2 linked regions of the Myxococcus hansupus genome follow. The main gene of each other region encodes a partner of the protein of the gene in region 2 in a complex. Links are inferred from orthologs where the notes say so. Each region holds a gene or a part of one and is shown on either strand. Other genes may lie near its edges. The genes, in order: dnaX and holB.

Region 1 (10,651 bases), 1.0 Mb from region 2 along the record:
GCCGAGGCTGGTGCGGTTGTCGAAGATGACGACCAGCACGACCCGGCTGCCGACGATGGTCATGTACAGCGAGTCCTTGGCCCCCTCGTGGAACTGGTTGGGGAACTCGTTCTCCCCAATCAGCTTGGCCAGGCCACCCATCGCCGCCACGTTACCGGCCGTCAGCGAGGCCAGTGACGTCGTGTCGATGTTCTGCGTCTGACCCGCGGAGGAGATGAGCTGCCCGTTCTTGTCGACGAGGAAGACCACCTTCGCGTTCGCGTCCTTGGTAAGCCGGTCGCAAACGGCGTTGATCTTGGTGAACTCCTCTTCGTACATCACCAGTTGCGTGCCCATGGGCGTATGCGCTCCTCAGCGTTCGCTCACCCCGCCTCGCGTCGACGCTCCGATGTTTCTGGAGTGAATCCACGAGGTTAGACGAGGCGCTACCGACCGTCAGGATGCTTAGCAAAGCGTCTCCACTCCAGCAAGAAGCCATCCGCTTCCTGGAGGGACTTCCGTGCTGCTTCCCCGGTCCCCCGGCGGCTTTGGGGGGTAAAGGCCACGGATCGGCGGATCCATCTGAAACAGCCAGGACGCGGGGTTGGGGGCCTTCCCCGCTTTCTCTATACTCCGCCGCGTTTTGCCGCCCCCGCCTTCCCTGCGTACCCCTCCGGCGCGCCTGGTGCTGGTGCTCCTCGTGCTGCTCGCCGCACCCTCCGTCCTGGCGGAGGAGGTGGCCGAGCGCGCCTCGTTGCGCCTTCGTTATGGCGTGGCCCTGCGGGACGGGCGTCAGGCGGATGTAGGGCCCGGGCTCACCTATGAGGGGCTCACGCCGAACGACCTGTCGGCGGTGGGGACCGCGTGGCTGGGCACGTCCTGGTTCGGCGCCTGGGCGGGGGTGGAGCGGGAAGGCTTCGACCTGCGGGAGGGCGCGCTGCGGATCACGGGCGGCAGCCTGCTGAGGGCCTCGGTGGGCCCCCGGGCGCGCTTCTTCCTGGGGCCGGTGCGCGCGGAGGTGGGCGCCGGCTACGGCTTCGCGCAGCTTCCGCACTTCCATGATTCAGCGGAGCCGGTGCTGCTCCGAGGTGTGCGGCACGCGGCGGTGGTGAATGGCCGGGTGCGGGTGCCGCTGCCCCTGGGGTTGGGCCTGGAGGCGCGTGGCGAGCTGCCGGTGTCGCTGTCGGTACGGGACGCCTCGGGAGGCCGCGCGGAGGCGACGGGTTTCTCGGCGGGCGGGGCGTTGCTGGTGCCGCTGCGGCGCGCGGACTGGTGGACGGGCACGCTGGTGCTGGACTTCCAGCACGTGCAGGACGCGGTGACGTTGGCGGATGGGACGGAGTCCCGGCAGCGACTGCGGCGCCTGGGCGCGGCGCTGGAGCTGGCGTGGCATGACGGTGCGAGGGCATCGCGGCCCGCGGCGCCGCCGGTGCGGGTGGTGCCTGGGCGGATGCTGTTCCGGGTGCTGGATGCGAACACGGGCGCGCCGCTCCCGGGTGCTCGCGTGGCGCTGGGGGATGAAGAGCACGTGGCGGATGCGCAGGGGCGGGTGGACGTGGAGTCCCTGCCGCCCGGCGCGGTGTCCGCGCGCATCCGAGCGGAGGGCTACGCCGACACGGAGGCGACGGCCATGGTGGAGGCCGGGGCGCGCTCGGAGCTGGAGGTGCGGGCCAGCCCGTTGCCGCCGCCGACCGGCTCACTTCGGCTGACGGTGGTGAACGCGCGCACGGGCGTTCCGTTGCCCGGTGTCCCCGTGTCGGTGGGGGCCGTGGAAGTGCGCACGGACCTGACAGGGCAGGCGGAGGTCGCGTCGCTGCCGCCCGGGCCCGTGTCGGTGTCCGTGAAGGCCGCGGGCTTTCGGAAGGTGGAGGAGGCCGCGTTCATCGTCGCGGGGCAGGCGGCTTCGCTGTCGGTGCCGCTGGCGGAGGACCGCAAGGGCGTCCGGGCCACGTTGTCGGGCCAGGTCCGCAGCGTGCGCGGCGGTCAACCGCTGGTGGCGACGCTCCTCATCACGAAGGCCCGGGTTCGCGCGCGCACGGATGCGAAGGGCACCTTCAACGTCCAGGTGCGAGGTGGCACCTACCGCATCACCATCTCCGCGCGAGGGCATCAGTCCCAGACGAAGGTCGTCACCTTGCGCGATGGTGAGCGGAGCATCTTCAATGTCGACCTCTTCCCGAGGGGGAAACGGTGAGTCGTTGGTTCCTGGTCCTCCTGCTCGTGTTCGTTGGCTGTGACAAGGACGAGGAGGCGCCACGTCCCGCCGCCAGCGCGTCGGTGGACGCGGGCCTGGGGGAGGCGCTCGGGCGGCTGGAGGGGCTGAGCGGCGAGGTGCGCCTGGAGCGGGCGGGCAAGCAGGGGCCCGCCACGGAGGGCCCGCTCTATGGTGGTGACGCGCTGGAGACGTCCGCGGGCGGCGCCGCCACGGTGCGCTTTCCGGATGGCCGCTCGGTGGAGGTGGGGCCGGACGCGCGCTTCGCGCTGGGCGAGGACTCGGGCGGCATCGTGCTCCAGGTGGAACGGGGCATCCTGTTGTCGCGCGTGCCAGCCGAGGTGAAGCAGACGGGGCCGCGCTCGAAGGTGGCGCTGACCATCCGCACGCCGTTCGGCCTCACGCGCGTGGGCCCCGAGGAGCCCAGTGAGGTGCGCGTGCAGGTGGCGGAGGACTCGGGCCGCGTCGAAGTGCGGCTGGGCGCCATCGAGTTCATCGGACGGGATGGCAAGTCGGTGCGCGCCGCCGAGGGTGACTCGGTCGAGGCGAAGTCGGGCCGGACGGAGCTGGTGGCGAAGGGCGCGCGCGTCATGGAGTTGGCGCCCATCGCGGTGACCGTGCGCCTGGGCTCGGGGCGCGCGGAGGTGCGGGGGAAGGGCAGCGCTCGTTGGCGTCAGGTGGCGAAGCAGGGCGAGGCGCTGTCGCCTGGCGACAGTGTGCGCACGCGGCCTGGGGGCACGGCGGTGTTGGGGATGGCGGGCTCGGCTTCGGTGCTGACGTTGGGGTCGGACGCGGAGGTGGTGCTGACGTCCGCGGAGCAGGGCGGCACCACCGATGAGGCGCGGCTGGATTTGTTGAAGGGCTGGTTGGGGCTGCAGCTCGCGCGAGGCCGTACCAGCCGCCTGGTGTTGCCGGGATTGCAGGTGGAGGGCGGCGGCGAGGCGCGGCTGGCGGTACGGCGCACGGCCGCGGGGTATCTCGTGGACGCGCTGACGGGGCAGGTGACGCTGGTGCGAGGCGATGCGCGGCAGGCCCTGCGCGCGGGCGAGCGGGCCACGGTGGCCGCGGCGACGCGGGTGGCGCCGTTGGCGCAGGCGCCGCTCGCCTTGGGCGTCGTCGACGGCGCCGAGGTCTTCCACTCGGGGCTGCACGAAGTGGCGCTCACCTGGGAGGGGGAGGGCGAGGCCGAGGTGGAAGTGGCCGAGGACGCGGCCTTCACGCGCCGGGTGCTGTCCGGCACGGTGTTCCGCTCCTTCGTCAACGTGCCCGCGCCTTCCCGCGGCAGCCTGCACTGGCGTGTGCGCCGCAAGGACGGCACCCAGGTGACGGGACACGCGACGTTCGCGCCGGAGCGCGCGGTGCGCTCACTGGCGCGCGTGCGCAACGTGGTGCCCGAGGGCCCGGACAAGACGACCATCTACTACCAGGACAAGCCCCCGGCGGTGACGTTCACCTATGGCGCGGAAGAGAATGCCGCGCGCTACCGCGTGGCGGTGTACCGCGTGGGTGCGCTGGACTCGCCGGTGACGGAGCGCACCGTGACGGACACGCGGGCCGCGCTGGATGCGGGCGCGTTGGGCGAGGGCAGCTACCTCTGGTCCGTCACGCCGCTTTCCGCCACGGGTGCACAGCTCAAGGGAGGGCGGATGAACAAGCTGGAGCTGGTGTACGACAACTCCGTGCCGGAGCTCGTCGTGGCCGCACCGCGCAATGGGCAGGCTGGGGGAGCAAGGGTGCGAGCGTCGGGGGTTGCCCCGGTGGACGCCCGCCTGTCCATCAATGGACGCCCGGTGCCGCTGGATGGCAAACACCGGTTCAACACCTGGGTGGAGCCGGTGGGCTCGCCTCCCGTGTTGGTGTTTAAGATGACGCGTCCTGGTGCCCCGGCGGTCCATACGGTGCGCACCTTGAAACAGCGAGGGCCGTGAGGATGTCACCCCCCCAGACGACCCCCCGGCCCGTGCCGGAAGCGGCCCCCGTGCCCTTGTTGCAGCCCTATGGCCCGTACGTGCTCGTGCGGAAGCTGGCCGAAGGAGGCATGGCGGAAATCTTCCTCGCCAAGCTGCTCGGCGCGGATGGCTTCGAGCGCAATGTCGTCATCAAGCGGATGTTGCCGCACCTGACGAACAACCCCGACTTCGTGGAGATGTTCCGGGACGAGGCGCGGCTGGCGGCGAAGCTGGCCCACCCGAACATCGTCCAGATTCAGGAGCTGGGCTTCGCGGAGGGCTGCTACTACATCTGCATGGAGTACCTCGCGGGCGAGGACTTCTCCACGACGCTGCGGCTGGCCGGGCGCAAGCGGAGCTACCTGCCGCTGCCCGTGGTGCTGCGTGTCCTCATCGACGCCGCGCGCGGCCTGCACTTCGCGCACGAGTTCACCAACGAGGCCGGGCAGCCGCTGAACGTCGTCCACCGCGACATCTCTCCGTCGAACCTCTACCTGACGTACCAGGGACAGGTGAAGGTGCTGGACTTCGGCATCGCCAAGGCCGAGTCGCGGCTCGTCAACACGCGCACCGGCGTGGTGAAGGGCAAGTACATGTACATGGCGCCAGAGCAGGCGCGCGGCAAGGAGGTGGACCGCCGCGCGGACGTCTTCGCGCTGGGCGTGAGCCTGTACGAGGCGCTCACCCATGTGCGGCCCTTCTCGCGGGAGAACGACCTCGCGGTGCTCAACGCCCTGTTGCAGGGCGAGCTCAAGCCGCCGCGCGAGCTGCGGCCGGACCTGCCGGAGGAGCTGGAGGCCATCCTGCTCAAGGCCATGGCCTTCAAGCCGGAGGACCGCTACCCCACGGCGGAGGCGTTCGCGAATGCCCTGGAGGCCTTCCTCGGCGAGCACCTGAGCGGCTCCGGGACGTTGCAGCTCGGGCCCTTCCTGAAGGGGCACTTCGGCGAGGAGCGCCACACCGAGCGCACCCGCATTCCCACGCTGGCGACGCTGACCGCGGCCTTTGGTTCCACGGGGGAGGGGGCTCTGGCTCCCACGCCTGGGGCGGAAGCGCAGGGGACGAACCTGTACGGCGTGCTCGCTCGCGAGGGCGATGTCACGTCCGCGCAGCGGCCGGGCATGTCCGTGCGTCCCTCTTCTCCAGGCGGGTTGCCCGCGCATGTGCCGTCGGCGCCGCGTGGGGCTTCGGCTCCAGAGCCGGCCACGGCGGCCGCGGCGCCGCGTTGGCGCACGCTGGCGGTGGGGCTCGCGGGTGGCATGTTGCTGACGGCGGCGGGAATCGTCGGCTACCGGCAGTGGATGACGACGCCGTCTTCGGTGCCTCCGGCGGTGACCGCGGATGCGCCTGCGGTCGCGGGCGATGTCGCCGCGCCGCCCGCTGCCGGGCTTGTGCCTTCGGGTGACGGTGCTTCAGGTGCGGCGGCCATCGACGCGGCTGGGAGCGCTCAGGCTGTGGCGGCGCCGGACTCCGAGCCGCCCGTGGCCGAGGCGGTTCATGAGGAGGACGCGGACGAGGAGCAGGTGGAGTCCGCGCCCGTGGCTTCGTCGAAGAAGGGGACGGCGCAGAAGCGGGTGACGTTGGGCATCGAGGACGTCCAGCGCGTCGTGTCGCGTGGCCGCTCGCGCATCTCCTCTTGCTTCGAGCGCTTCAAGGCGGACCTGCCTTCGAGCCAGGGTGAGGTGCAGGTGCAGCTCACCATCGTCGGGTCGGGCAAGGTGCGTGCGGGGACTCGAGGCCCGCTGGCTTCGTCGAACGTGGGGCGTTGCCTGGAGACGCAGGCCGAGCGGCTGCGCTTCCCGGCGCATCGGGACCAGGAAGTCACCGTGGTGATGCCCTTCACGTGGCGGGTGACGCAGTAGCGGCGCGAGCAGCCTCGCGCCGCCCCCGTGCGGGGCCTACAGGTCGCGGCGGGCGGAGAGTGCCTTGGCGAGCGTGGCCTGGTCCGCGAACTCCAGGTCGCCGCCCATGGGCAAGCCCTGGGCGATGCGGGTGACGCGCAGGCCCATGGGCTTGAGCAGGCGCGTCAGGTACAGCGCGGTGGCCTCGCCCTCGACGTCCGGGTTGGTGGCGAGGATGAGCTCCTCGACGCGGCCGTCGTTGAGCCGCTCCAGCAGCTCACGGATGCGGAGCTGCTCGGGGCCCACGCCTTCGAGCGGCGACAGCACGCCGTGCAGGACGTGGTAGCGGCCCTTGAACTCGCGGGTGCGCTCCAGCGCCATCAGGTCGGCGAAGGTCTCCACCACGCAGAGGACGCGTTCGTCCCGGCGGGAGTCCCGGCAGAAGTTGCAGGTCTCCGCGTCGGTGAGGGAGAAGCAGCGCACGCACAGGTGCACCTTCTCCTTCACCTCGCGGACGGCTTGCGACAGCTCCGCCGCGTACTCACCCGGCGCTCGCAGGATGTAGAACGCGAGGCGCTGCGCGGTCTTCTCGCCAATGCCCGGCAGCTTCGCCAGTTGGGCGACGAGTCGATTCAGCGGATCGGGGGTCATCCGGTATCAGGTAATGCCGGGGATCTTGACGCCGCCGGAGATTTTCGCGAGCTCGCGCTGCATGTGCTGGCGGCTGCTCGCCAGGGCGGCATTCACGGCGGCGGTGATGAGGTCCTCGAGCATCGACGTGTCGGTGGGGTCGATGGCTTCCTTGTCGATCTTGATGCTGCGGATCTCCTGGATGCCATTGGCGACGACGGTGACGCGGCCGTCACCGGCCTTGGCCTCGACGCTCTCCTCGGCCAACTGCTGCTTCCGCTCTTCAATCTTCTCCGTCAGCTTGTTCGCCTGCCGGATGAAGTAGTTCAGGTCGACGCCAGGCATATGCTTCCTCGGTGCTCGTGGGAGCGCGTGCCATGCGTGGCACCGCTCCGGCGTGGAATGGGGCGCCACCCTACCGTTGCGCGCGACGGTTGTCAGGCGCTGTCGTCGGGAGTGTCGGCCGCCGGCACGGCCCCAGGGCGCTCGGGCTCGTAGACCTGGATGTGTTCGATTTCGCCGCCCAGGAACTTGAGCACCGCACGGACGGCCGGGTGGTTGCGGACCTTGCTGTCCGTGTTTTTCTCGTGGGCCTCGCGGCTCTGGGCGTCTTGCTCCGCCAGGCTGGGGCCCAGTCGCGGATCGTCCGGGGACGCGTCCTGAAGGGTGAGTTTCACCGCGCGGCCGAAGTGCTCGGCCAGGGCCCGGTCCACGGCGGCTTTGCCCGCGGTGGAGTTGACGGCCATGCGGTGGAATCCGGCCACGGGCAGGAAGCCGAGGACGATTTCACCGCCCCGCATGGACATCAGCCGGCCATTGGCCAGCGCCGCGCCCTGCCGGGGGTGGGAGGACTTCACGGTCTCCACCGCGGCCCGCCACCGCTCGATGAGGGGCAGGTTCGGGTTGTCCCGAGAGCGGGTGACGACGGGGGCGGGCGGCTCCGGTTCGGGCTCGCTGGCGAGTGTGGGCTCGGGTGCCGCCGGGGCAGGGCGGTATGCCGCTGCCGCAGGAGGCGCGGCCATCATTGGAGAAGATGGGCGAGGGGGCTCGGTCGGCGCTGGCGGGCGGGTGGCTGCCATCGGAGCGGATGGGCGCGGAGGCTCAATTGGCGCCGGTGGGGGGGCGGCCTGTGCCTGCGCAACCGGGGGCACGGACGATGCCGGCGCGGCTTCATCGGGGATGCACTCGCCGGAGGCACAGCCTTCGGGGGAGTTCTCCTCGGGGTAGTAGCGCGCGTCTTCTTCCGCGAAGTCCGCTGCCTCGGCGGCGATGGGCTCCGGCCGACGGATGTTGGTCACCCGGACCGTCGGAGCGGGCTCCGTGGTGCGCGACAGCGGCGTGGCGCCAGCGGGTGGTTCCGTGGAGACCGCGGGAGGCTGGGCCGAGCCGCCGTTTCGGAGGAAGGAGAGCGGACGCGCCGCCGATGGCGACAGGCCCTCCATCACGGGCCCAGAGGGAATCATCTGCGTGGCTTGATAGCCCTGGGGCTCGGAGGGCGCGCCACCGTTGGCTCCACCGCCATTGCGCAGGAACGACAAGGGCCTGGCCGCCGACGGGGACAGGTCGTCCATGCGCGGGACCGGTGGTGTCGCGACACGCGGGGGCTCGTCGTGGCGGATGGCCGCCGCGTCGGCGCTGAAGCGCGGCGGCTCCTCGGGACGCATCGGCGCGGAAAAGTCACCGGCGGGGGGCGGCGCATCGTGGCGCATGGCACCTACGTGGTGCCCGCCAGCGACGGCCGGACTGTCATGGCCGAACTTCGCGGACGCAGGACTCAGTCGAGGCGATGCATCTTGCTCCGGAGTGCTGAACCCGCTGGCGCGCGGCATGTCGCTGTGGCCCGGCTGCGCGGACACAGGGCTCTGACCCGAACCGAAGTCCGTTCGCATGCCTGCGTCCGGATTCGGAGCCTGCGCCGCTGCGGGCGCACCTCGGGCCTCCCACGGACGTGGTGCCGGAGCGGTGGCGTGTGCGGGTGCTTCGTGCCGTGTCTCAGGCGCGAAAGTTGGCGGGACTGGAGCGACCTCCTGGCGCTCCAGCGTTCGACTTGGCGGACCCGTCACCCATCCCCGCCGCGAGCTTGTCCACGCGGGCAAGCAGCTCGGGAATGGAGCCACCCGGAGACAACTGGATGGCCTTGAGCAGCGCCATCTCCAGCGCCAGCCGAGGCTGGGCCGCGCGCGACACATCCCAGATGCAGCCGTGCACCACGTCGAACAGCCGGGTGAGCTGCGCGGGCTCCGCGTCCTGCGCCAGCGCCACCAGCGCCTTCTGTTCGGACTCGGCCAGCTCGTCGGGGGCCTTGCCCAGCGTCTTGGTGACGAAGAGGTGCCGCAGTTGGAACGCGAGCTCCTCCGCCAGTCGCTTCAAGTCGAGCCCGCGGTTGAAGACCTCCTCCACGCGCTCCAACACCCGCTTGGCGTCCTTGTGGACCAGCGCGTCAGCGAAGTCCTGCACCAGCGTGCGGTCGATGGCGCCCAGCGCCTCGGCCACCTCTTCATCGGAGGGGTTGGCGCCGCACGAGGCGAGCACCTGGTCCAACAGGCTCAGCGCATCGCGCATGCCGCCTTCGGACTGGCGCACCACCAGCGACAACGAGCGGTCGGAGATGCCAGCGCCCTCCGCCTTGCAGATTTCCTGGAGCCGCTGAAGCATCCGCGCCGCGGGAATCCGCCGGAAGTTATGGCGTTGGCACCTCGACAAGATGGTGTCCGGGAGCTTGTGCGCCTCCGTGGTCGCGAAGATGAACTTCACGTGCCCGGGCGGCTCCTCCAGCGTCTTGAGCAGCGCGTTGAACGCCGCCCCCGACAGCATGTGGACCTCGTCGATGATGTAGATTTTGTGCCGGTCCCGCTGCGGCAGGTACTTCGCGTTCTCTCGAATCTCGCGGACGTTCTCGACGCCGTTGTTGGACGCACCGTCGATTTCCGCCACGTCCACGCTGGTGCCGGCGGCAATCTCCGTGCAGGCGCGGCACTCGCCGCACGGCTGCGCGGTGGGGCCCTTCTCACAGTTGAGGGCCTTGGCGAGAAGGCGGGCGGCCGTCGTCTTGCCCACGCCGCGAGGTCCGCAGAACAGGTACGCGTGTGCGACCCGGTCCATCTTGATGGCGTTCGCAACGGTCCGGACGACGTGCTCCTGTCCGGTCATGTCGTCGAACTTCTGCGGGCGCCATTTGCGGGCGAGAACGAGGTAGCTCATGGGGGGCGTCATCTAAACACGGCGGCGTGAATGATCCATGTCGTTGCCCTCCCACGAGGTGGGATTCCACTCACGGTGGTCCTCCTTCGCTCCGGGCCGAGTGGGGGGCGGGCGGACGAACGTCGCGAGCCTTGCGTCCGGCTTCACGGAGGGGAAGAGTCGACCGCGCCCGTGTCCGCGCCAGACCTCGCCGCACCCACCGCTGTCGACCCGTTGCTCGCACCTGTCGAACTCCCGGAGGACGTGCCGCGCGGCGCCCCCGCCAGGAACTGGACCCGCTGGGTGTTGTCCGCCGTGGCCCTGCTCCCAGGCGTCATCGCCGTGGCGCAACTGGGCCGAATCCACCCGGACGAGGTGTTCCAGGCGCTCGAGCCTGCCTGGTGGCGGGTGCATGGCTACGGCGTGCTGGCCTGGGAGTGGCGTGACGGGCTCCGCAACTGGGCCGTGCCCGGCGTGCTGGCGGGCTTCCTCAAGCTGGCGGACGCGCTCGGCATCACCGAGCCACGGGCGTACCGCGCCGTGTTGGCGATTCCCCAGGCCGCGCTTCATGCCTGGAGTCTCTGGGCCGCATACCGCTTCGCCGAGCGCCGCGCCGGCCCCACCGGTGGCGGATGGGCGGCGCTGTTCGTAGGCCTCTATGGGCCGGTGCTCGTCTTCGCGGGCCGCACCATGGCCGAGTCGATTTCCGCCTCACTCCTCGTGGTGGCCATGGAAGCGTTGGACCGCCGCGAACGGGAGACACGCGCGGGGCTCGTGGGCGGACTGGCGCTGGGGCTGGCGGTGGTGGCGCGCTACCCGTCCGCCATCTTCGTCCTCGCGGCCCTGGTCTGGCTGGCGGC
Region 2 (10,691 bases):
CGCCGGGGCGCGTCGGGCACTACCTCGCCTCGGACACGCCGCCCTGTCAGGGGCCGTGGAAGGACGTCACGGGCCTGTTGTCGCGGCCCGGAGCAGCGGACCGCTAGGACGCCGCGGGGCCGTGCTCGCCCACGATGACGCGGGCCCGTCCGTCCATGGTGAGTTTCACCTCCTCCACGGTGGTGAAGCCGGACTCACGGGCCAGCTCGGCCAGGTGCCGCATCCACGGGTTGTAGGGCATCCCGTTGTCCGAGCAGCACGGCACCACCGCGAAGGGCAGCCGGTGCGCCGCCGCGTACTGGATGATGATGCGGGTGGCGCCGTCCGGGTGCATGCCCACCACCAGCTCCGCCTCGCACGGCTCCTCCAGCGTGAAGATGCGCTGGGCGTACGTGACGGGCAGGTGCTTGTGCCGCAAGTCGAAGGTGGTGACGGCGCGGCCCCGCTTCGTCAGGGCCTCGTTGAGCTTCCCCTGTCCACCGGCCACGTCGAAGACGCGCGGGGCGTTGAAGCGCTCCACCAGGAAGTCCGCGAAGAGGTCGAAACGACGCTTGTCCGCCATGAGCGCTTCCTCTAACCCGCGCCGTGCTGGCGCACACACACCGTGGCCAGCAGCCGCTCGATGACCAGTCGGCCGTTCGCCGACGACTTCAGCGACAGGTCCGCTTCGGCACACGCCACCAGCGCGCCGAGCAACTCCCGCCGCTCATACCCCGCCGCCGCCTTCATGCTGAAGGTGAGCGCCCACGCGTTGGGCATCTTCCGCTTGCTGCCCTTCAGCTCCGCCTCCAGCCGGGGGAAGATGCGCGCCTCCACGTCCTTCGCGGTGCGAGGCGGCGTGCCTCCCGCGTAGCGCCACATCCACTCATGGCTCTCCAGCAGGCCCCGGACGATGGAGGCCACCGCGCCCAGGAGCTGCAGCGCGTGCGTCCCCTGCCCCATGGCGTCGTCCGCGTAGGCGAGCGCCCCGCCGAAGTCCCGCTTCTGGAGCGCCTCGGACAGCTCGAAGAACTCTTCCTCGCGCGCGTGGTGGACCAGCGCGGCCACGTCCGCCCGCTCAATCGCCGGCCCTTCCGAGTACGTGGCCAGCTTCTCCAGCTCCGACTGAAGCAACCGGATGTTCCCGCCGATGCGCTCCTTCAACTCCTCCAGCGCGCCGGGCCCCAGCTTCTTCTTGAAGGGCGCCAGGAACTCCTTGGCGATGTCCGTCAGGTCCAGGTCCTTGTGGCGCGCCGCGACCTTCCGCTCGACGACGTAGCCCTTGTCGTGGGCCAGCTTCACCAGCGGATTCTTGGCGTCCATGTCGGACGCGGCCAGCACCAGCGCATGCCCCGTGGGCACACCCTTCTGGATGAGGTCCAGCAGCGCGGTGGTGTCCCCCTCCGGCGCCGAGATGCGCTCCTCGCGGCAGAACGCGGCGGCCTCCTTGAGGAAGGCCACGTCCGCGTCGGCCAGCTCCACGTTGAGCTCGTCCTTCCACTTCTCCACGGACGGCGCCCCGGAGCTGCTCGGGTCCAATTGCTCCACGCCCCAGCCCGCGCGCGCCGCCAGCGCCAGCAGCCGCCGCGCGCCTTCCTTGCGCTTGCCCGCCTTCCACGCCTCGCGCGCCTTGCCCAGCGCGTCCCCGCGCCCCTTCTTGGGCGCCAGGAACTCCGGGTCGCGGACCAGCACCACCTTGCGGCCGGGGAACAGCGGCAGCGTGGCCAGCTCCTGCGCCACCTCGCGAGGGCTGCCGGCGTCCAGCACCGCCAGGTTGAGCCCCATGGCCGCGTCCGGGACGAGCAGCTTCACCAGCTCGTCGGCGCCCTTGCGAATCAGGAACTCCTCACCCGCCAGCAGGTACACGGGGGCGACCTTCCCCGCCTTCACGCTGGCCAGCACGTCATCCAAGTCACTGGCGCTCATCGCGGCGTCTCCGTGAACAGGTCGATGAGCATCCGCTCCAGTTGCAGCCGGGGCGCCCCGTTGCGCGCGATGGCGGCGCGAGCGCCCTCCATCAGGGAATGCCGCCGGTGCAGCAGGACGTCCGACGTCCGGGCCGCGACCTGCCGGCCCAGCTCCACCAAATCACGGTTCGCCAGCCCCGCCTCCTGCCCCGCCTTCACCAGCGCCACGTCCCGCGTCCAGAGCACCAGCAACTCCAGCGTGCCTTCCGCCTCGTCGCGCGAGCCCCCATGGGCCTCCGCGAAGCGCAGCAGCCCGACGGCGTCCTCGCCGCGCAGGGCCTCGAAGGCCGTGACGATGTCCTTGCGCTTCGACAGCGCGTCCACGTCCAGCGCCATGGCCCGGCCCAGGCTGCCGCCCGCCATGACGGCCGCCAGCTTGGCCGTCTCCGCGTCCAGCTTCCGGGACTCGGCGACACGCTGGGCGACCAGCTCCACCGGCAGCGGCCCGAAGTGGACCTTTCCGCACCGGCTGCGGATGGTGGGCAGCAGGCGGTCGATGGCGCTGGCCACCAGGATGAGGGTGGTGTCCGAGGGTGGCTCCTCCAGCGTCTTGAGGAACGCGTTCTGCGCCTGCACGTTCATCGTCTGGGCTGAAACGATGAGCGCCACCTTCCGGCGGGACTCGAGGCCGCGCAGGGCGATGCGCTCCTGGAGCTGGCGGACCTGCTCCACGCGCAGCTCCCGGCTGGGCGTCCCGGTGAAGTCGGACCGGCCCGCGAGTCCCCGGGAGACGCGCTCGTCGTCTGGCATCACCCACGTCACGTCCGGGTGAAGGCCCTTCTCCACGCGCCTGCAGCTCTCACAGGCGCCGCAGCCCACGTCGGGTTGCTCGGGGCACGTGAGGGCCTGGGCCAGCCCCACCGCGGCCAGCTCCTTGCCCACCCCTTCCGGCCCGGCGAAGAGGTACGCGTGGTGGACCGCGCCGCTGCGCAAGGCCGCCTGGAGGGCGTCCACCGCGCGGGGTTGTCCCAGTACCGATGCGAGCGTCATGGGGCGTGTATCCCCGCTCGCGCGGCACGCGTCAACGGCCGCCTTGACCCTCACTCAGATGGCGGGAGACATTCCACCCGTCTTGCTGCCCTTCCTTCAGAGCAATCTGTCCCTGGCCGTGGGTGCGCTGCTCATCGTCGTGCTGATGGGGGTGCGCACATCCTCCCTCGACACCGACCTGCGGCAGGATTTGAAGAGCGCCATCCGGCTGCTCATCGCGTTCGTCGTGCTCCGGCTGGCCTCGTGGGCGCTGCCCGAGTCAGCGCCCGAGGGTGTCCAGAAGGCGCTCCGCGTGGCGTGGATGTTGATGTTCACCTTCGGTGGCATCCGCGCCAGCGTGGCCCTGGGACTGAAGCTGGTGCGGATGCGCGCCCCGGCGGTGGGCACGCCGAAGATCCTTCGCAACGTCATCGACTTCACGCTGTACCCGCTGGCGGTGCTGCCGCTGCTGCGCACCCAGTTCGACGTGGACCTGGCGGGCCTGGTGGCCACGTCCGCGGTGCTGTCGGTGGTCATCGGTCTGGCGCTCCAGGAGACGCTGGGCAACCTCTTCGCCGGCCTGTCCCTCCAGTTGGACCGCCCCTTCGAGGTGGGCCACTTCATCCGCATCGGGACGCACGCGGGCCGCGTCGTCTTCATCGGCTGGCGCTCCATCCGCCTGTCCAACTTCCGCCGCGAGGTCATCACGCTGCCCAACAGCATGGTGGCCAAGGAGCTGGTGCAGAACTTCACGCAGGACCTGAACCCGGTGGGCATCGACGTGGAGTTCCGCCTGGCGCGCGACACGCCGCCCAACCAGGTGAAGAGCGCGCTGCTGGAGACGCTGCGGGAGACGCCGCTCGTCCTGCCGGACCCCAGCCCCATCGCGCGCACGCTCAGCTACGAGGACAACTCCATCCGCTACATGGTGCGCTTCTTCGTCGCCGAGTACGGCCAGTCCGACGGCGTGAAGGAGGACCTCCACACCCGCCTCTGGTACCGCCTGCGCCGGGAGAACATCGAGATTCCCTACGCGCAGCGCACGGTGCACGTGCGGCAGGAGACGGCGCGCACCGAGCTCTCCGAGGACACCATCCGGCAGATCCTGGGCGCCGTGGACCTCTTCCAGGCGCTGAAGCCCGAGGACCTGGACCGGCTCCGGCAGGAGTCCCTGGTGCGCCGCTTCGGCGCGGGCGAGCGCATCATCCAGGAAGGCGATGAGGGACGGACCTTCTACGTCCTCGCCTCGGGTGAGGTCAGCGTCCGCACCGGGAAGAGCCAGTCCGAGGTCACGCGCCTGGGCCGGGGCAGCTATTTCGGCGAGATGTGCCTGCTGACCGGGGAGCGCCGGTTCGCCACGGTGGTGGCGGTGCAGGACTCGTTGCTTCTCGAGGTCGATCGGCCGACTTTCGCCCGCCTCTTCTCCGAATACCCGGGGCTGGCACGACAGCTTTCTTCCATGCTTGCCCAGCGGCGGACCCAGCTTCGGGCGGTGGCCGAAGCCAGCGGAGCAAGCACTGACGCCATTCCGGGTGAGGTCGGCCGTATACTCGGGCGGCTTCGCCAGATATTCGGGCTCAACGCCACACACGAGTAGGCTCGTCGCAGCGGGGGGATGTCGTGACAGACCTCAGTACTCCGGTTTGGAAGCTGGGGCAGATTCGACCCGCCTCGCACTGTGCTGAATTGAACTGCTGGAAGCGGTACTTTGCAGGATCACTGTCATGACGGAAGACGTTGAGGGGCTTTCGGAGTCACCAGACATCGCGGTGGTGGGCATGGCCGCGCGCCTGCCTGGAGCGCGGGACGTGGACACGTTCTGGCGCCGCGTGCGCGACGGCGTGGAATCCGTCACGCCATTCACCGACGCCCAGCTCCTGAGCGCGGGCGTGGACCCCGCGCTGCTCCAGGACCCGAACTACGTGAAGTCGGGCATGGTGTACGAGGGCCTCGAGGATTTCGACGCGGGCTTCTTCGGCTTCAGCGCGCGCGAGGCGTCCCTCATGGATCCGCAGCACCGGCACTTCCTGGAGGTGTGCTGGGAAGCGCTGGAGCACAGCGGCCATCCGCCGGAGCGCTTCAAGGGCCCCGTTGGCGTGTTCGGCGGCTCGGGCATGAACGCGTACATGCCCTACAACCTCTTCACCAATCCGCAGCTCATGGAACAGGTGGGCCTGTTCCTGGTGCGGCACACGGGCAACGACAAGGACTTCCTCACCACGCGCGTCTCGTATTGCCTGGACCTGCGCGGCCCCAGCCTCAATGTGCAGACGGCGTGCTCCACGTCGCTCGTCGCCATCCACTCCGCCTGCCAGAGCTTGCTCGCGCGCGAGTGTGACCTGGCGTTGGCGGGCGGCGTCACGCTGGAGCTGCCGCACTACCGGGGCTACCTGTATCAGGAGGGGGAGATCCTCTCGCCGGATGGGCACTGCCGCGCTTTCGACCACCGCTCCCAGGGCACGCTCTTCGGCAGCGGCGCGGGTGTCATCGTCCTGCGCCGGCTGGAGGACGCGCTGGCGGATGGGGACACCATCTACGCGGTGGTGAAGGGCAGCGCGGTCAACAACGACGGCGCGCGCAAGGTGGGCTACCTGGCGCCGTCCGTCGACGGGCAGGCGGACGCGGTGGTGGAGGCGCTCAACGTCTCCGGCGTGAGCGCCGACACCATCGACTACATCGAGTGCCACGGCACCGGCACGCCCGTGGGCGACCCGATTGAAATCACCGCGCTCACCCAGGCCTTCCGCACGCAGACGCAGAAGAGCGGGTTCTGCCGCATCGGCTCGGTGAAGACGAACATCGGCCACCTGGACACGGCCGCGGGCGTGGCGAGCTTCATCAAGGTCGTCCAGATGCTGCGGCACAAGCAGATGGCGCCCACGCTGCACTTCGAGAAGCCCAACCCGCAGATCGACTTCGCGCGCTCGCCTTTCAACGTGAACGCGACGCTGCGCGACTGGGTCGCGACCAAGGGCCGGCCGCGCCGGGCCGCGGTGAACTCGCTGGGCGTGGGCGGTACCAACGCGCACGTCATCCTGGAAGAGGCGCCCGCGCAGGCGCAGACGTCCGCCGCGCGCCCCTTCGAGACGCTGTGGCTCTCCGCGCGCACCCCCGCCGCCCTGGAGCGCGCCGCGCAGCGGCTGGCGCAGCGGCTGGGTGAGCCGGACGCCCCCAACCTGGGCGATGCCTCGTACACGCTGCTGGACGGCCGCCGCCGCTTCGGGCACCGCCGCGCGGTGGTCGCGGCTTCGCGTGAAGAGGCCGTGCGCCTGCTGTCGCAGCCCGAGGCCGCGCGGACGGCCCAGGCCCACACGGAGGCCGAGGGCCGCTCGGTGGTCTTCCTCTTCCCCGGTGGTGGCGCGCAGTACCCGGGCATGGCGAAGGGCCTCTACGAGCAGGAGCCGGTGTTCCGCCGCGCCCTGGATGAGTGCCTGTCGCTGCTGGAACAGCACCAGTCGCTGAAGCTGCGCCCCCTGCTCTTCCCGGAGGCCGGCGCCGAGAAGGACGCCCGCGCGCAGTTGGAGCAGGCCACGTACGCGCTGCCGGCGCTCCTGTCCGTGGAGCTGTCGCTCGCCGCGCTGTGGAAGGCGCGCGGCCTGACGCCGCAGGCGTGCATGGGGCACAGCATGGGCGAGTACGCCTGTGCGCAGCTCAACGGCGTCTTCTCCTTGAAGGACGCGCTGGGCATCGTCGCGTGCCGTGGACGCCTCTTCGACCAGCTCCCCGCGGGCGCCATGCTGAGCGTGGAGCTGCCAGAGGCGGAGCTCAAGCCGCTGCTGGGCGAGGGCCTGGACCTGGGCGCGCACAACGCGCCGGGCCTGTGCCTGGTATCCGGCGAAGTGGCGGCCATCGAGGCGCTGGAGGCCCAGCTCAAGGCGCGCGAGGTGGAGGCGCGGCGGCTGCACATCAAGGTGGCCGCGCACTCGCGCATGTTGGAGCCCATCCTCGCGCCCTTCCGCGAGTTCCTGGGCACGGTGCGCTTCGCCAAGCCCACGGGGCCATGGATCTCCAACGTCACCGGCGCGTGGGTGACGCCCGAGGAGGCCACCTCGCCCGACTACTGGGTGCGGCACCTGCGCCAGCCGGTGCGCTTCGCCGAGGGCGCGGGCGTCCTCCTGGCGGACAAGTCTCGCGTCTACCTGGAGGTCGGCCCCGGCCAGACGCTCACGCAGCTCCTGCGGGCCCAGGTCGAGAAGCCCCAGGCCGAGCAGCTCGTGCCGTCGCTGCGGCATCCGAACGACACCGTCGCGGACCTCGCGTTCTTCCAGCTCGCGCTCGGGCGCCTCTGGGCCGCGGGCGTGGACCTGGACGTGGCCGCCCTCTTCGACGGCCAGAAGCGGCGGCGCGTGGCGCTGCCCACGTACGCCTTCGAGCGCGAGCGCCACTGGGTGGAGCCGGGCAGCGGCACCTTCATGGCGCGGCGCGAGGGTGAGCGCCCGCTGGTGCGCGAAGAGAACGTGTCGCGCTGGGGCTACGTGCCCCGCTTCCGTGAGCAGGCCGGCGCGGCGCCGGAGACGCCCGCGGAGAACGAGCGTTGGCTCATCGTGGGCGAGCAACACATGCTCTCCAGCGAGCTGACGCGTGAGCTGTCGGCGCGAGGCGCGCAGGTGACGCGCGTGCTGCCGGGCGAGTCCTTCAGCCGCGGGGCCGAGCGGAACTTCACGCTGCGGCTCGATGCCCGCGAGGACTGGGAAGCGCTGTGGGACGCGCTGGGCGCCGAGGGGCGCGTGCCGCCCCGCATCGTGGACGTCACGCCCCGGGACGTGGCCACGCTGGGATGGGAGCGCGCGGTGGCGCGGTACTTCCTCACGCCGCTGGCCCTGATGCAGTCCCTGACGGCCGAGTCGCTGCCGCCGGGGCTGCGCTACATGCGGGTGACGCAGGAGGCCCTGCCCGCCGAAGGGCACGCGATGAGCCCGGAGCAGGCGTTGAGCTTCGGTCCGCTGCTCGTGGGGCCCAAGGAGCTTCCCGAGCTCAAGGCCCGCGTGGTGGACCTGCAGATGGTGGTCAACGTGATGGGTCAGGCGCGGGAGCTCGCGGAGGAGCTGCTGCGTCCGGACGTCGAGGCGCCGGTGGCGCTGCGAGGCGGCCGTCGTCTGGTGCAGGTGGTGGAGCGGACGGCGCTGGACGAGGCCCCGACGCCGCTGCGCGACCAGGGCGTCTACCTCATCACGGGCGGCCTGGGTGGCATCGGCCGCACGCTCGCCGAAATGTTCGCGCGCAAGGTCAAGGCGCGGCTCGCGCTGGTGTCGCGGTCGGCGGCCAGTGCGTCTCACGCGGAGCTTCAACGCACGCTCGAAGGGATTGGCGCCCAGGTGCTGCTGCTGAAGGCGGACACCACGGACGCCGGTCAGTTGCGCGCGGCCATTGACCAGGTGCGGGAGCGCTTCGGCGCCTTGCACGGCGTGGTGCACGCGGCGGGCACGCTCGAGGACGGACCGCTGGAGTCCAAGACGCGGGACTCGGCGCTGAGGGTGCTCGCGCCCAAGGCGTTGGGCGCGCTCGCGCTGGAAGAAGCGCTGCGCGACGCGGACCTCGACTTCTTCGTCACCTTCGCGTCGACGAGCGCCTGGCTGGGGCCGCCGGGGCAGGTGGACTACGTCGCCGCCAACGCGTTCCTGCTGGCCCAGGCCACCCGGCTGGAGGCCACGCGCGTCGCCAAACGGGCGCTCGCGCTCGGCTGGGGCGTCTGGCAGGAGGTCGGCATGGCCGCGGCGCAGCTCGCGCCGCAGTTGCCCCCGGGCGAGAGCGTCGGCCACCCGCTGCTCCAGCGGCGCGTGGAGGCGCCGGAGGGACACGCCGTCTTCCGCGCCATCTACGACGCCAAGGCGCACTGGGTGCTGGACGAGCACCGCATGCGCGGCGGCGGTCCGGTGCTGCCGGGGACGGGGTACGTGGAGCTGGCCCGCGCCGCATGGGCGCTGGTGCGTCCTGGTGAACCCCTGGAGCTGTCCCAGCTCTCGCTCGTGTCGCCGCTGGAAGTCCCGGACGGCGAGGTCCGCGAGGTGGAGATCACGCTGTCGCCGGAGGAGGAAGGGTTCGCCTTCCGGGTGAGCAGCCGCGCTTCCGGCAACGCCTGGACGGAGCACGCCACCGCGCGGCTCCATGCGGCCCAGGGCCAGCGCCCCGCCGCGATGAACCTGTCCCCGGTCCGCGCCCGCTGCACGGCACGGCCGTTGACCTTCGGCGAGGGTGAGCAGGCCCTGCCACAGGACGCGCTCATCGCGTTCGGCCCCCGCTGGAAGGTGCTGCGCTCCGCGGGCTTCGGCGTGTCCGAGGCCCTGGGTACGCTGGAGCTGCCGCGCGCCTTCCGCGAGGACCTGTCCACGTACGGGATTCCGCCGGGCCTGCTCGACATCGCCTCCGGCTTCGCCTTCTCGCTGCTCCCCGACGCGGGACAGCCCGGGAAGCTGCACGTGCCCGTCTCCTACCGGCAGCTCCAGGTGTGGGGCCCGTGGCCCGAGGTGGCGATGAGCCACGTGCGGGTGCGGCAGGAGGAAGGCCGCGGCGCGCTGCTCGACGTGACGCTCACCGACGCGGACGGCAACGTCTTCTGCGCCATCGAGGGCTACCTCGTCGCCTCCGTCGAGGCGCGGCGGTTTGGCCGTGCGCCGCAGAAGAAGGGCTCGATGCTCGAAGGGTGGCTGCCGCTGGGCATCAAGCCCGCGGAAGGCCAGGACGCCTTCCTGCGCGCGCTGGCGCTCAAGGACACGAACGCGCTCTTCGTCAGCTCCATGGACCTGCATGTCCTGGCGGCCCGCATGCGTCCGAAGCAGGAGGCGGCGAAGCCGGCGGCCTCGGCCACGGTGGCACAGGAAGGGCAGCCCTCCGGCCCCGCCGCCGCGGACGCGCCGCGCGACGACGTGGAGCGCAAGCTCGCGGAGCTTTGGCAGCAGTTGCTCGGCGCGCCGAAGGTCGGCTTGAAGGACAACTTCTTCGACCTCGGTGGGCACTCGCTCATCGCGGTGCGCCTGTTCGCGCGCATCAAGAAGACGCTGGGCGCGGACCTGACGCTGGCCACCCTGTTCGAAGCACCCACGCTGGAGCAGTGCGCCGCCCTGGTGCGCGAGGCCGCGGGGATTCCCTTCACCCCGGACGCGGTGGTGGGTGACACCGCGCCCACCGCGCAGGCGCCCGCCGCCAAGGCCGCGCCCAAGAGCTGGTCTCCGCTGGTCACCATCCAGAAGGGCGGCAACGCGACACCTTTCTTCTGCGTGCACGGCGCGGGTGGCAACGTCCTCAACTTCCGCGAGCTGGCGCAGTCGCTCGGCAAGGAGCAGCCCTTCTACGGCCTCCAGGCGCGCGGCGTGGACGGCAAGCTGCCTCCCGCCGACAGCATCGAGGAGATGGCGGCCATCTACCTGGAAGCCGTGCGTCAGGTGCAGCCTCACGGCCCCTACCTGATTGGCGGCTACTCCGGCGGCGGCGTGGTCGCGTACGAGATGGCGCAGCGGCTGGTCGCGCTGGGCGAGCCGGTCGCGCTGGTCGCGTTCCTCGACACCTTCCACCCCGCCACCCAGGAGCGGCGCCAGTCGCTGCCCGAGCGGCTGCGGGAGCTTCGCCGGGAAGGGGCGGCGAGCTACGTGTCGCGCAAGCTGCGCACCAAGGTGGAGCGCGACGGCACGCGGCTGTGGAGCCAGGTCAAGCTGCGCTGGTACGAGCAGCGGGGCGAGGCGCTCCCCATCGAGCTGCGCAACCTCCAGCTCACCGAGCGCTTCCAGGCGCTGGCGAGCCGCTACGTCCCCCACCCCTACGCGGGCCCCGTGACGCTGTTCC

Evidence for each region.
Region 1: holB (region 2) and dnaX share a complex: the UniProt entries of both Bacillus subtilis proteins name them as parts of the DNA clamp loading complex. The link is inferred for Myxococcus hansupus from one-to-one orthologs.

What each region holds. Positions count from the first base shown.
Region 1 is NZ_CP012109.1:6,285,727-6,296,377, reverse strand. What follows is about bases 7,709-10,651. They hold dnaX (DNA polymerase III subunit gamma/tau), read right to left. Parts: upstream 9,813-10,651; coding sequence 8,604-9,812; downstream 7,709-8,603. Other genes in these bases: A176_RS24445 (glycosyltransferase family 39 protein), read left to right, coding at 9,984-10,651; A176_RS24455 (DNA polymerase III subunit gamma/tau), read right to left, coding at 7,709-8,500. Also shown: gliding-motility regulator GTPase-activating protein MglB, read right to left, coding at 1-336; A176_RS24480 (MSCRAMM family protein), read left to right, coding at 665-2,173; A176_RS24475 (FecR family protein), read left to right, coding at 2,170-4,119; A176_RS24470 (protein kinase domain-containing protein), read left to right, coding at 4,122-6,002; recombination mediator RecR, read right to left, coding at 6,039-6,632; A176_RS24460 (YbaB/EbfC family nucleoid-associated protein), read right to left, coding at 6,639-6,956; more of A176_RS24455, read right to left, coding at 7,049-7,708. UniProt on the Bacillus subtilis protein: Part of the beta sliding clamp loading complex, which hydrolyzes ATP to load the beta clamp onto primed DNA to form the DNA replication pre-initiation complex.
Region 2 is NZ_CP012109.1:5,278,116-5,288,806, forward strand. Bases 920-3,902 are described here. They hold holB (DNA polymerase III subunit delta'), read right to left. Parts: upstream 2,937-3,902; coding sequence 1,902-2,936; downstream 920-1,901. Other genes in these bases: holA (DNA polymerase III subunit delta), read right to left, coding at 920-1,905; A176_RS20340 (mechanosensitive ion channel family protein), read left to right, coding at 3,019-3,902. In the rest of the region: A176_RS20325 (hypothetical protein), read right to left, coding at 104-562; more of holA, read right to left, coding at 574-919; more of A176_RS20340, read left to right, coding at 3,903-4,512; A176_RS20345 (type I polyketide synthase), read left to right, coding at 4,640-10,691. UniProt on the Bacillus subtilis protein: DNA polymerase III is a complex, multichain enzyme responsible for most of the replicative synthesis in bacteria.